Regions from separate parts of the Micrococcus sp. HMSC067E09 genome, predicted to be linked through region 1. Evidence: riboswitches for the same ligand, from Rfam matches in the RefSeq annotation. Region 1 holds a riboswitch; the other holds the start of a gene.

Region 1 (7,012 bases):
GCCGAGCTTCGCAGACCAGGTCCGGCTCCTGCAGCGGCTCTCCCCCGGATCGATCGCCACCCACTGGACAGCGGCCGCCCTCTGGGGCATGTGGCTGCCAGGCACGTTGGAGCCGCGCAATGACGACATCCATCTCTCTCGGCACCGCGACGACGGCGGGACCCCGCGCCGCATCGGGGTGAAGGGTCACGAGTTGAAGAGCACTGCCGGCATCACCGAGGTCGACGGCATACGGCTGACTTCGCCGGCGCACACCTGGGTCGACCTGGCAGGACAGACCCGGCTCCTCGACGACCTGGTGGCCTGTGGCGACAGCCTGCGCCAGCGCGCAGACGGCCCCGGCGCCGAGAAGTCCCGCTTCGAGTTCCCACTCGCCGAACCCTCCGACGTCCTTCAGGCGATGACCGATCGCCGCGGCCGACGCGGCGTCCGTCTCGCGAGAGAAGCATGGGAGTCGGTGCGCTCCGGCGTCGACTCGATCCCCGAGACCCGCGTCCGTCTCATGGCCGTGGACCACGGGTTCCCCGAGCCTGCGGTGAACCCGGTGATTCGTCTCACGGACGGACGCCTGGTGCGTCCTGACCTCGCCTGGGAAGAACTCAAGATCTGCATCCAGTACGACGGTGACCACCACCGGGGCCAAGAGCAGTTCCGCAAGGACATCGACCGCGACCGCCGGATGCAGGCGGAGGGATGGATCGTCATCCGCGTCGCCGGCTCGGCACTGACCAAGGACGGAAGTCTGGCGCTCATGGCGGACCTGGCCGCGGCGTTCGCCAGTCGAGGCGCCTGAGCCTCGCCGCCCGGCACCGTTCGCCGACCGCTCCGGTCGTCGGCCGCTCCGACCGCAGGCCGCTCCGGTCATCGCCCCTGAGCGTGCTGGGGATGCCACGACGACCCAGAGAGTCCGCCACGGCGAACCAGAACAAACGGCCACTTCAGGCCGCCGCCAACCAACCATTTCTTCTGGCTCGGCACACCAAACCATGTCCTCCGGTTCGGCGAACCAGAACAAACGGCCAGTTTGACGGCTCGTGAAGTAGCCAGACCTTCTGGTTCGGCGAATCGGCGTGCGCCGGGTGAGCGTTCACCGGGTCAACGTTCACCGGATCGGCGTTCACCGGGTCAGCGTTCGGCCGGCAGCAGGCCCCGGACGGCAGTCACGGCCAGGGCGATCAGCAGGACGATGAGGGCCCCGTCCGCGGCGATGTAGAACAGATGCGTCATGGACCCACCTGCGGACTGGCCGGCGAGGACGGCGTCGGTCCGCACGTTGAGGATCGGCCGGATGACGAGCACCTTCACGGCATAGACCGTCAGGATCCCGGCGGTCCAACCCCAGAGCGGGCGGCGCGCCGGGCGCCCTGCGGTCTTCAGCAGGGCCACCACCAGGAGCACGGCGAGCACGAACTCCACGATGTTCATGGCGAGGAACACGCGGCGGCCGATGCCCAGGCCCAGTGGGATGGTGATGCCCGGTGCGGTGAACTTCAGCGGCGCCTCGATCAGAGAGATGCCGGTGAGCAGGCCCAGCCACAGGCCCGGGACCAGCAGCAGAACCGCACGTCCGCCGCGCGGTCCGCCGGCCGTGTCCTCGAACAGGCGGCGGACACCGGGCCGGGTGAGGGACTCTGCGCTCATGCCCGGAATCCTACGCCTGCCACACAGGCCCCCGGGTCTCAGGCCGGCCGCCCACGCAGGCCCGCAGCACCAGCACCACGAGGATCCCGCACGCGTAGAGCCCGCCCATGACCCACCAGCCGACCGTGAAGTGTCCGGTGGCCCCGAGCACGGCGCCCATGACGATCGGCCCGAGCGAGAACCCGGCGAACATGCCCATGGAGTTCACGCCGGAGGCGGCGCCGATCCGCTCCCGCGGCACGAGGGTCAGCAGGAAGGCGTTGAGCACCACGTTCGTGCCGAGCGCGGAGATGCCGTGCATGGCCGCGGCCGCCCACACGAGGGCCGGCTGGTGCAGCGTGCCGGCCAGCACGAGCAGCACGGTGGAGCCGATCGCCCCGAGCCCGATGATCATCAGCAGCGTGGTCGGCCGGCCCCCGGCGTCCATGCGCCGTCCCCACATCACGCGGGACACCACCCCGACCACGCCCGCCACGGCCACCGCCATGCCTGCGGCGGTCACGCCGAAGCCGACCTCGCGCACCGCGAACAGCGCCAGGTACACGTTGGTGCTCTGCGTGCCGAGGCCGTTCAGGAACGCGATCGCCGCCGTCAGCCACACTTCGGCCGGCAGCCGCTCCGCGGCGCGCGTCGTTCCCCGGCCCGCCGCCGACGTCGTCGCCTTCACCGCGTCTTGTGCCCTCGCCTTCTCCGCGGCGTCCGGACGCCCTTGGCGACGGCGGCCCCTCACCTTCCTCCCGGAGGCCACGCCTTCCGACGGGGCGGCATCCGCGGCGCGGCCGAGGACGACCTCGGCGATGACCCACAGCAGCAGCGCCACGCAGGCCGCGCCAAGGGCGGCACCGGTCCAGCCGAAGGCCAGGGCCACGGCCGGGAAGAACAGTCCGGCGAACAGCTGGGAGGCCTGCACGCCGGACTGCTTCACTCCGATCCAGCTGGTCTTCCGCCCCGGTGGGGCCTCGGCCAGGATGATGCGGTTGGTGGTCGGGTTGGCGATCGCCTGGGTCGGGCCCACGAGGGCGGCGGCCACGAGGAGCAGGGCGTACTGCTGGGCGAAGGCAGCCACCACGAGGGCCAGGGCGGAGCCGCCGTAGACGATCGCCACCTGGGCGCGGACGGACAGCCGGTCTGCCAGGCGGCCGAGCCAGAGCGAGGTGACGGCGGCCGAGACGAACACGACTGAGACGATGGTGCCGAGCAGGCCGTCGTCGATGCCGAGGCGCTCGACCACCAGGGCGGAGGAGGCGGAGACGCCGTAGTTCAGCAGCGGTCCGGCCGCCATGATGCTGACCAGGACGAACAGCAGTCCCCCACCGCGGCGCCGTCCGGCGGCACCGGCACCGGACTGCCGAGCATCCTCCCGGCCGGCATCCGCCCGCCGGGCATCCTCCCGGCAGACCACCTCCCGGCCAGCATCCGCCTGCCGAGCATCCTCCCGACGAGGCTCCGTTCGAGGGGCCGCAGGCTTCTGGCTCTCCGCCCGGTTCCGTTCAGCGCGCACGGAGCGGTTCAGCCTTTGCGGGCACCGGGGTCGTCGTCCACGTCCCGGATGACGTGGTCCTCGAGCTCGGTGCCCCGGCGCAGATCGGCGTGGGTGGCGGCGTCGGTCTCGGCGGGAGCCACACCCTCGGCGACCGGCTGCACGGGGGTGTCGGGCGAGGAGGCCACGGCCTCCTGCTCGGCGGCCATCCAGTCCTTCTGCGCGTCCACGCGGTGCTCCTCCGCCTGCGCGGCCACGCGCTCCTTCTCCGGGTGCGCCTGCCCCTCGGCACCGTCGGTGGCGGCCACGCGCTCCTTCTCCGCGGCCTCCGCCACGGCCTTGTCCTTCGCCTTCTGCTCCTTCTGCCGCCGCTGCAGCAGCTTCGGCAGGTGGAACCGCTCCATGCCCTTCAGGTCCGCGGCGATGAACACGTTGAGCCACCTGGCGTGCGGGTCCGCGTCGATGAGGATCGCCTTGACCAGGAGGGTGGCGGGCAGGGCGAGGATCGCGCCGAGCGGGCCCAGGACCCAGGCCCAGAAGAGCAGGGAGATGAAGGAGACGGTGGGGATGACGCCCACGGCGTCTCCGGCGACCTTCGGCTGGATGATGGACTGCAGCACGAAGTTCAGCACGGAGTAGCTGATGACCACGGCGAAGAAGGCGGGCCAGCCGCCCTCCACCAGGCCGAGCAGGGCCGGCGGGATCAGGCCGATCACGAAGCCGATGTTCGGGATGTAGTTGGTGAGGAAGCTGAACACACCCCACACCAGGGCCAGCGGGACGCCGATGATCACGAGGGCCACCACGTCCAGGATGGCCACGATGAGGCCGAACACGGTGGTCACCAGCCAGTAGCGGCGCACGCCCTGAGCGAAGGCGATCAGCGCGTCGCCGAGTTCGTCCCGGGCGGTGTTGAGCAGGTGCACGCGGCGCTCGACGCCCATGGAGTCCATGGCCAGGAAGAACATGGACATCACCACGGTCAGCAGCAGGCCGAACACGGCCCACGTGTTCGTGGCGATGGCGGTCAGCGTGGACACCGCGGCGCCGGAGACGTCTTTCCAGTCGATCCCGTTCACCTGCTGCTGGACGGCCTCCGGGGACAGGCCCCATGCGATCAGCTGGTCGCTGACGTCCACGACCAGCGCCTGCACCTCGCCGGTGTACTGCGGCAGGGCGTCCACGAGCTCGAGGATGGACCAGAACAGCAGGCCCACGAACGCGCAGAACACCGCCGCCACCAGCAGCACGGACACGGTGGCCCCGAACACCGGGTGGAGGCCGCGGCGGGTCAGCCACGCCTGCACCGGGTAGACCACCACCACGAAGTTCAGGCCGAGGAAGACCGGGGCGATGATCTGGGACAGGCCCTGCACGAACTCCACCGTGATGACCAGGCCGGCGGCGATGAGCACCAGCACCAGCATCCGCGGCCAGAGCCGGTGGGGGCGGGAGGTGTTCCACTCGGACTCGATGGATCGGATCCTCTGCCGACGCGCACGGTCGCCCGCCGGGTGGGATGCGCCCGGCACGCGGTGGTTATGCGCCGCGTCGTCGCGCGCGCTGAAAGTGGCCTCGTTCACGTCAGGCAGTGTACGGGGCGAGGCAGACGCGCCAGGCGAGGGAGCCGTCGTCGTGCCTCAGGATGGCGGGCGCACCGCGCCCGGTCTCCTTCCCGACGACGGCCCGTGACCGGCATTTCCCGCCGCACCGCCGGTGCCGGTAGGGTGGGGCGCACATCGACAGGGGAGCGCCCGCACGGGGCGCTGAGAGTGCGCCCGATGCGCAGACCCTCGAACCTGCTCCGGCTCGCACCGGCGAAGGAAGTCGAGAACCTCTCAACCCGGATGCTCCGCGCCCCGTCCGGGTGTGGGCGTCCGGGCCCCTCCGCACCACAGGAGGCCGAGACAGACGATGTCCCACACCACTGCCCGTTCCCGCACGGCCGCCTTCGGCCTGTCCGCCCTGGCCGTCCTGGCCCTGTCCGCCTGCTCCGTGGCGGACCAGACCGGCGGGGGATCCTCCGAGGAGCAGGGCTCGGACGCCCCGAAGAAGACGGTCACCATCATGACCCACGACTCCTTCGAGCCCCCGAAGGAGCTGCTGGAGAAGTTCACCGAGGAGACCGGCTACGAGCTGAAGACCACCGCCCCCGGCGACGCCGGCACCGTGGTCAACCAGCTGCTGCTGGCGAAGGACTCCCCCACCGTGGACGGCGTCTACGGCGTGGAGGACCACTCCACCCACACCCTCGTGGACGGCGGCGTCCTGGCGGATGTGACGCCGGAGGGCCTGCCGGAGTCGGCGAAGGACCGCGTGGTGGAGGGCAAGATGATCCCGATCGACCAGGGCCAGGTCTGCGTCAACGTGGACCACGAGTGGTTCGAGGACAAGGGCATGGACGAGCCGCAGGGACTCGACGACCTCACGAAGCCGGAGTACGCCGAGCTGCTCGTGGTCACCGACCCGGTCACCTCCTCCCCCGGCCTGGCCTTCCTGGCCGCCACCGTGGAGGCCGAGGGCGAGGACGGCTGGCAGGACTGGTGGACGAAGGCCCTGGACGGCGGCACCAAGGTGGCCTCCTCCTGGTCCGACGCCTACTACACCGACTTCTCCGGCGGTGACGGCGAGGGCGACTTCCCGCTCGTGCTCTCCTACTCCTCCTCCCCCGCCTACGCGCCGACCACCGGCAACGTGGAGGGCACCTGCACCCCGCAGACCGAGTTCGCCGGTGTGGTCGAGGGCGCGCAGAACCCGGAGGGCGCCCAGGCGTTCATCGAGTTCATGCTGTCCGAGGAGTTCCAGGAGGCGTTCCCGGAGTCCATGTACATGTACCCGATCGACGAGTCCGTCGAACTGCCCGAGGAGTGGGCGGAGAACGCGCAGATGGCGGAGGACCCCATCACCCCGGACCCGAAGGCCGTGGCAGAGCACCGCGAGCAGTGGCTGAAGGACTTCACCGCCCTGCGCGAGGACCGCTGAGCACGTGAGCCTGCCGTCCGTCCTTCAGCGGCGGCCGCGCGCCCGGCCGTCCGGCGACGGGCTGGGCGCCTGGTGGCTGCTGGCCGCCGTCCTGCCGCTGACCTTCCTCGCGGTCTTCTTCCTGTGGCCGGTCGGCGCGATGTTCCTGCGGGGCGTCACCGCGGACGGCGCCCTGGACCTCACCGCCTTCGGCGAGGTCCTCGGCCGCGAGCGCACCTGGCGGATCCTCGGCCACACCCTGGGCATGGCGGCGGCCGGCGCGGCCCTGTCCCTGGCCGTGGGCCTGCCGGCGGCCTTCGTGCTCTACCGGCGCACGTTCCCGGGCAGGGACGCGCTGCGCGCCGTGGTGACGGTGCCGTTCGTGCTGCCCACCGTGGTGGTGGGCGTGGCCTTCCGCGCCCTGCTGGCCCCGGGCGGGCCGCTCGGGTTCCTCGGCCTGGACCAGACCACCACGGCGGTGGTGCTGGCCATGGTGTTCTTCAACGTGTCCGTGGTGGTGCGCCAGGTCGGTGGGCTGTGGTCCGTGCTGGACCCGCGGCAGGCGGAGGCGGCGGCCTCGCTCGGGGCGTCCCCGTGGCGGGTGTTCCGCACGGTCACGCTGCCGCAGCTGGGCCCGGCGATCGCCTCGGCGGGCTCGCTGGTGTTCCTGTTCTGCTGCTCGGCGTTCGGGATCGTCCAGACGCTCGGCCGCCCCGGGGTGGGCACCCTGGAGACGGAGATCTGGGTGCAGACCTCGGTCTACCTGGACCTGCGGGTGGCCGCCGTGTTCTCCGTGCTGCAGCTGCTGGTGGTGCTGGCGGCCATCGGGCTGTCCTCCGCCGCCTCCGCCAGGACCGTGCGTGCGCTGCGCATCCGGGACGCGTACGCGGTGCCGCTGGGACGGCGTGACTGGGCGCCGGCGCTGGTCAC
Region 2 (7,012 bases), on a different contig from region 1:
CCACCGGGGCGAGCATTCCGGCGGCGGCGTGTGTGGCCCCGGCGACTCTCAGCCGGGATGGGTCCGGAGCCGGCCCGGCGAGGACAGCGGCGAGTTCGGGGGCCACGAGCTGGACGGCGTGCCCGGCGGCACGCAGGCCCACGGCGGTGGTCAGGCCGATGATCCCGGCACCGGCGACGAGGACACGCATCCCCTCGGTCTCCTCCCCACGGCGGCATGATCCGCATCGAGTCAGATGGTCGGCCTGCCGCGGGAAGCCCGGTGGGGCGGTCCCGGCCGTGTGGCCCTCTCAGCCCGGCGGTCTCGGCCCGGGCTCCCATGGAACGGCACCCAGTCTGCCACAGTGGTGTCATGGCCCATACCGATCCCGCTGCGTTGCGTGACCGCCTCGCCGACGCCCGCCTGTACCTGTGCACGGATCTGGCCCGGTTCCTGGACGCCGGAGGCGGGCTGGAGAAGGACCGCTTCTCCACGTTCTGCCGCGCGGTGTTCACCGGCGGAGTGGACATCCTGCAGGTGCGGGACAAACAGGTGCCCGTGGCGGTGGAGCTGCAGGCGCTGGCCCTGGTGCGCGAGGCCGCCGAGGCCCACAGCGCCCTGGTGGCCGCCAATGACCGCGCGGACGTGGCGCGGCTGGCCGGCGTGGACGTCTTCCATGTGGGTCAGACGGACCTGACCACGCAGCAGGCCCGTGCCGTGCTCGGCCCGGACGTGGTGCTGGGCCGGTCCTGTCACACCCCGGAGCAGGTGGACGCCGCTCTGGCCGACGAGGGGCTGGACTACTTCTGCACCGGTCCGATCTGGCCGACCCCCACCAAGCCCGGCCGCCCCGCCGTGGGGCTCCGCCTGCCGCAGCACGCCGCGGCCCGAAGCACGCAGATCGCCGCCGGCGGCGGGAAGCCGTCCCCGTTCTTCGCCATCGGCGGCATCGATGTGCCACAGGTGCCCCAGGTGCGCGCGGCCGGAGCCGAGCGGATCGTGGTGGTCCGCGCGATCACCCAGGCCGAGGACCCGGAGGCTGCGGCACGGGCGCTGCGCCAGGCGATGGTGTAGTGTTGTCGAGTCCGCCGCGTCCTGGTGACGCGCGCCGACCCCCGCCTCCGTAGCTCAGGGGATAGAGCGTTGGTTTCCGGTACCAAAGGCCGCAGGTTCGATTCCTGCCGGGGGCACTCACCGACGTCGAGCCGGGTCCACGCAGCGATGCGCGGACCCGGCTCCTCTCGTTCTCAGCGCCGCCCGCGCTCCCGCCAGCCGTGGTCCACGGGACCGTGCCAGCCGGGCAGCTCCGCTCTGCCGACCGCGAGCGCCTCACCCCGGCCCATCGCCTCGGCCAGCCACGGCTTGGCCTGCCGCAGCGCCTGTTCCCAGTCGAGCCGGGCGCCGGCGAGCGTGGCCAGCGCGGAGGCCAGGGTGCAGCCGGTCCCGTGCGTGGACCGCACGCGCTGCCAGGGCCCCGTCACGACGACGGCGTCCTCCCCCGGCACGACCAGCGCGTCCGGCACGCCGGCCGGATGCTCGTCCGGGTCCAGATGGCCGCCCTTGACCAGCACGGTCACCGCGTGCCGTGCCGCCAGCTCTCCGGCGGCCTCCATGGCACTCTCCCAGTCCGGCAGCCTCTCCCCGGTGAGGATCTCCAGCTCCGGCAGGTTCGGTGTCACCAGGTCGGCGGCGTCCAACAGCCGCACCCACGCGGCGGCGTCCACGGCGGTGAGGCTGTCCCCGCTGCTGGCGACCATCACCGGATCCAGCACCACCGGGGCCGCGCAACCCTCCAGCCACGCGGAGACCACCTCCATCACCGCCGGCGAGCCGAGCATGCCGACCTTCACGGCATCCACCGCGATGTCCGAGCCGACCGCATCCAGCTGGTCCTGCACCACCTCCGGCGGCAGCGGGTGCACCGCCTGCACACCCTGCGTGTTCTGCGCCGTCACGGCCGTCACCACGGTCATCCCGTAGCCGCCCCAGGCCGCGATCGTCTTCACGTCGGCCTGGATCCCGGCGCCGCCGCCGCTGTCCGATCCTGCGATGCTCAGCACCCGCGGCACCGCCTGTGCGCGCGCTGCGGCTGGCACGCCTGCTGCGGCCGCTGCAGGGGCGCCCGTCTCCTCCGTCATCTGCCTGTCTCCCTCCGTCGTCGCCACGCACCCTAACCGGTGAGATGAGACGCGCGCCACGGACTGTGCTAGCGTCCAGGGCACCCCCACGGGAGTCCCACGGCACGGGACTGAGATCGGGCTGATGCCGCCTGACAACCGTCTGAACCTGTCCGGATCATGCCGGCGAAGGAAGAAGGAGAGTGATGGCGCATGTCCGCGCCCGAGAACTACCGCACCCACCGTCTCGCCCACCTCGAGGACGCCGAGCACGGCATCCGCGTCCCCGTCACCGAGATCACCCAGGACGACTCCCCGGACGGCACCCCGAACGAGCCCCTGCGGGTCTACCGCACGATGGGTCCGGGCTGCGACCCGGCGCAGGGCCTGCCGCCACAGCGCGAGGACTGGATCCGCGACCGCGGTGACGTGGAGGAGTACACCGGCCGCGAGCGCGACCTGCTCGACGACGGCCGCTCGGCCGTGCGCCGCGGCGCCGCCTCGCAGGAGTGGGCCGGCGAGCGCCGTGCCCCGCTGCGCGCCAAGGAGGGCGCGTGCGTCACGCAGATGCACTACGCCCGCCGCGGCGAGATCACCCCGGAGATGCGCTTCGTCGCCCTGCGTGAGGGCGTGGACGTGGAGCTGGTGCGCTCCGAGGTCGCGGCCGGCCGCGCCATCATCCCGGCGAACGTGAACCACCCCGAGTCCGAGCCGATGATCATCGGCAAGGCGTTCGCCGTGAAGGTCAACGCGAACATCGGCAACTCGGCGGTGACCAGCTCGATCGCCGAGGAGGTCTCGAAGCTGCAGTGGGCCACCCGCTGGGGCGCAGACACCGTGATGGACCTGTCCACGGGCGACGACATCCACACCACCCGCGAGTGGATCCTGCGCAACTCCCCGGTGCCGATCGGCACCGTGCCGATCTACCAGGCGCTCGAGAAGGTCGGCGGGGACCACCAGGCCCTGACCTGGGAGGTCTTCCGGGACACCGTGATCGAGCAGTGCGAGCAGGGCGTGGACTACATGACCGTCCACGCCGGCGTGCTGCTGCGCCACGTGCCGCTGTCCGCAGACCGCGTGACGGGCATCGTCTCCCGCGGCGGCTCCATCATGGCCGGCTGGTGCCTGGGCCACCACAAGGAGAACTTCCTCTACGAGAACTTCGACGAGCTCTGCGAGATCTTCGCGCGCTACGACGTCGCGTTCTCCCTGGGCGACGGCCTGCGGCCGGGCTCCGTGGCGGACGCCAACGACGCCGCCCAGTTCGCCGAACTCGACACGCTCGCCGAGTTGACGGAGCGGGCGTGGGCGCACGACGTGCAGGTGATGGTGGAGGGCCCCGGCCACATCCCGCTGCACCTGGTGCGGGAGAACGTGGAGCGCCAGCAGGAGCTCTGCCACGGGGCGCCGTTCTACACGCTCGGCCCCCTCGTCACGGACATCGCCCCGGCGTACGACCACATCACCTCCGCCATCGGCGCCACCGAGATCGCCCGCTACGGCACCGCGATGCTCTGCTACGTCACGCCGAAGGAGCACCTGGGCCTGCCGAACCGGGACGACGTGAAGACCGGTGTGATCACCTACAAGATCGCCGCGCACGCCGCGGACGTGGCCAAGGGTCACCCCGGCGCCCGGGACCGGGACGACGCGCTGTCCAAGGCGCGCTTCGAGTTCCGCTGGCGCGATCAGTTCGGGCTGTCCCTGGATCCGCAGCTGGCCGAGGAGTTCCATGACGAGACCCTCCCGGCCGAACCGGCGAAGACCGCGCACTTCTGCTCCATGTGCGGGCCGAAGTTCTGCTCCATGCGGATCAGCCAGGACATCCGCTCCGAGTTCGGCGGAGCCGACGAGCAGGCGCGCATCGCCGCGGAGGGCATGGCCGCCAAGGCCGCGGAGTTCAGGGCCGCCGGTGGCAGCGTCTACCTGCCCGAGCCCACCGTGCGCACCGCGGCCGACGCCTGAGCCGCGAGTCCGGCTCCGGGCCGGCGGTACAGTCCTGCGCGGCCGCCGCCCTCCTGACGCGCGACGACGGCCGGTGGCCTTCTGCGGAAGGCGACCGGCCGGCGTCGTTCTCCGGGGCCGCCGCCTCTGACCCGGCTCAGTACAGCAGGTGGGCCATGCCCACGATCACCGGCAGGCAGATCACGGTGCGCAGCAGGAAGATCGAGACCAGGTGGTGGAAGCGGACGGGGATGGCCGAGCCCAGCAGCAGGCCACCGACCTCGGACATGTAGATCAGCTGGGACACGGACAGGGCGCCGATGACGAACCGGGTCATCTCCGCGGTGACGTCCGAGACGATGACCGCCGGCAGGAGCATGTCCGCGAAGCCGATGAACAGGGCCTGCGAGGCCGCCTCGGCCTCCGGGACGCCCATGAGCTCCAACACCGGGATGAACGGGGCGCCGAGCCAGGTGAACAGCGGGGTGTGCTCGGCGACCAGCACGGCGGCGGTGCCGATGGCCATGATCACCGGCAGGATGCCCAGCCACATCTCCAGCACGTTCGAGGCAGCGGTGCGGGCGACCTCCCGCACCCCCACCTCGTCCGCGCGGCGGCGGGCGGCGTGCCAGGCACGGGACAGCGGCGGGCGCGGGTCGGAGGCGGCGGTGTCGTCCTCGTTCTCGACCTGCGGGGCGCCGGGGAAGCGCTCGTCCGGGAACAGGGACAGCGGAGGGATGCGGGGCATGATGACGGCGGCCACCAGGCCGGCCACCACGATCGTCAGGTAGAACGGGCCGAACATGTGCTGCAGGGACAGCTGGCCGACGATCACGATGGTGAAGGTCACCGAGACCACGTTGAAGGTGGTGCCCAGCACGGCGGCCTCACGGCGGGTGAAGTGGCCGGCCTGGTACTGCTGGCCGGTCATCAGCACGCCGATGGAGCCGTCGCCGAGCCAGGCGGCCAGGGAGGAGACCGAGGCGCGGCCCGGCACCGTGAACAGCGGGCGCATGACCTTGCGCATCAGTGCGCCGGCGAACTCGAGCAGGCCGAAGTCCAGCAGCAGCGGCAGCAGCAGGCCGGCGATGAGGAACACGGTGACCATCAGGGTCACCAGATCCATGATCAGCCCGCCGGTGTCCTCGCCCACGAGCGCCTCCGGCCCGATCCGCAGGGCGGTCATGACCCCGAGCACGAGGCCCACCACGCGGACGACGGTCCACACGGGGCCGACGTCGAACAGGGACCTCACCATGGGCCGGGCGCTCAGGTCCGGCTTCGTCAGCGCGACCACCAGGACGCCGAGCACGGAGACGGCCATCACGGCCACCGCGATCCACGGCCGCGCCGGGGCCAGCACGTCCTGCAGAGCGCCTGCGATCAGCGCGATCGGGATGGACACCCCGTCCTCGCCGGCCGGCAGCGGCACCACGAACAGGGCCAGGCCGATCAGGGACGGGACGAGGAACCAGGCCGCCGAGCGGCGGTGGGACCCGACGGCCGACGCGGCCGCGGTGCGGGTCTCGGTCATGGAGTGCTCTCCCCTCGTCGTCGGGGCCGTTCCCCGCTCAGACACCCGGCCCACGGTATCCACCGTGAGTTGACCCACAAAATCACCGGGGCAGGGTCCGCCTGCCGCCCGGCCGAAGGCGAGGGAGCCGCCGTCGGGAGCGCGAGGGACCCGGTCGGTGCGTCCCGTCTCACACGAACCTCTCCCCCAGGCGTTACGGTGACCGCATGACCTCCTCCGCCGCCACCGAGCCCGCCCACGACGACGGCCGCTTCCATCGGCAGCTGCGGCCCACCGGGCCGCTGGGCATCGCCGGAGCGGTGGCCGTGGTGCTGTCCCTGATCGGCTTCTCCGACCTCATCGGGTTGGTCTACCCGGCGCTGGGCTACGCCGGCATGGTGATCATCGTGCTGGTCCTCGCGCGCTGGGCCATGGCCCGGAAGGACGCGGCGGACGTAGCCTGAACCCATGAGCACCCTCGCCGCCCGCGGCGCGAACATCGACGCCCTCGTCAAGGCCACCTCCATCGCGTGGGAGGACTGGACCGCCCGGCTGGACGCCGCCGGCGGGAAGGAGCTGGACCACCGCGGACTGGCGGAGCACGCCCTCGCCGCCATCCGGGAGCAGGGCGGCTGCTCCAACCCGGAGTGGTGGGCACAGGGGATCGCCGTGGCCTACGAGCAGCACATCGGACGCCGGCTGCCCGGCCAGCGCAAGGACGGCACCTTCGACGCCAACGTCTCCCGCACCGTGGCCGGCACCATGGACGAGGCGCTGGAGCGGGTGGTCGAGGTCTTCCCGGCGGTGCTGGCCGAGGACGGCGCCGCCTGGACGCTGGAGGGCGAACCGCGCACCTCCGCCACCGAGAAGTGGCGCTACTGGCGCGCCGACTTCACCGACGGCACCTCCGTGGCCGTGACGATCAACGACAAGAAGGTCGCCGAGGGCGCCGCACCCAAGGCCGCTGTGGCCCTCGGCCACGCCAGGCTCCCGTCCTCGGAGGCCGTCACCGAGGCCAAGGCCTTCTGGAAGGGCGTCCTCGGGCGGCTCTGAGCGGATGTCTCGAAAGGACGGCTCCGGCGGCGCCCTACGGTGGTGCCATGGACTGCGTGATCGGCGACGACGGCCTCGCCCGCCCACCCTGGGCGACGGCGGACGAGATGCTCCGCGAGTACTACGACACCGAATGGGGCCTGCCCGTCACGGACGAGGCCGGCCTCTACGAGCGCCTGAGCCTGGAGGCGTTCCAGTCCGGGCTGAGCTGGCGCACCGTGCTGGCCAAGCGCCCGGCCTTCCGTGAGGCCTTCGCCAGCTTCGACCCGGAGGCCGTGGCCGCGTTCGGCCCGGAGCGGGTCCGGGCCCTGCTCGCCGATCCGGGGATCATCCGGAACCGGCTGAAGGTCGCCGCGGCGATCGCCAACGCGCAGGCCACGCTGGCGATCCGGGACGAGGAGTT

Evidence for each region. A riboswitch is a leader RNA that binds a small molecule or an ion and turns the genes downstream of it on or off. The one in region 1 is predicted to bind thiamine pyrophosphate.
Region 2: another riboswitch for thiamine pyrophosphate. It lies ahead of thiC (phosphomethylpyrimidine synthase ThiC); the one in region 1 lies ahead of HMPREF2863_RS10655 (thiamine ABC transporter substrate-binding protein).

Annotation. Positions count from the first base shown of each region.
Region 1 is NZ_KV809453.1:63,553-70,564, reverse strand. It holds gene HMPREF2863_RS10675 (PDDEXK family nuclease) at 1-793, shown strand, start outside; gene HMPREF2863_RS10670 (hypothetical protein) at 1,126-1,641, opposite strand; gene HMPREF2863_RS10665 (MFS transporter) at 1,652-3,043, opposite strand; gene HMPREF2863_RS10660 (AI-2E family transporter) at 3,151-4,704, opposite strand; TPP riboswitch at 4,856-4,964, shown strand; gene HMPREF2863_RS10655 (thiamine ABC transporter substrate-binding protein) at 5,036-6,103, shown strand; gene HMPREF2863_RS10650 (ABC transporter permease) at 6,114-7,012, shown strand, end outside.
Region 2 is NZ_KV809452.1:171,420-178,431, forward strand. It holds gene HMPREF2863_RS10190 (FAD-dependent oxidoreductase) at 1-190, opposite strand, end outside; gene thiE (thiamine phosphate synthase) at 352-1,053, shown strand; tRNA gene HMPREF2863_RS10200 (tRNA-Arg) at 1,097-1,169, shown strand; gene thiD (bifunctional hydroxymethylpyrimidine kinase/phosphomethylpyrimidine kinase) at 1,227-2,039, opposite strand; TPP riboswitch at 2,196-2,308, shown strand; gene thiC (phosphomethylpyrimidine synthase ThiC) at 2,310-4,064, shown strand; gene HMPREF2863_RS10215 (YjiH family protein) at 4,201-5,577, opposite strand; gene HMPREF2863_RS10220 (hypothetical protein) at 5,784-6,020, shown strand; gene HMPREF2863_RS10225 (hypothetical protein) at 6,025-6,609, shown strand; gene HMPREF2863_RS10230 (DNA-3-methyladenine glycosylase I) at 6,657-7,012, shown strand, end outside.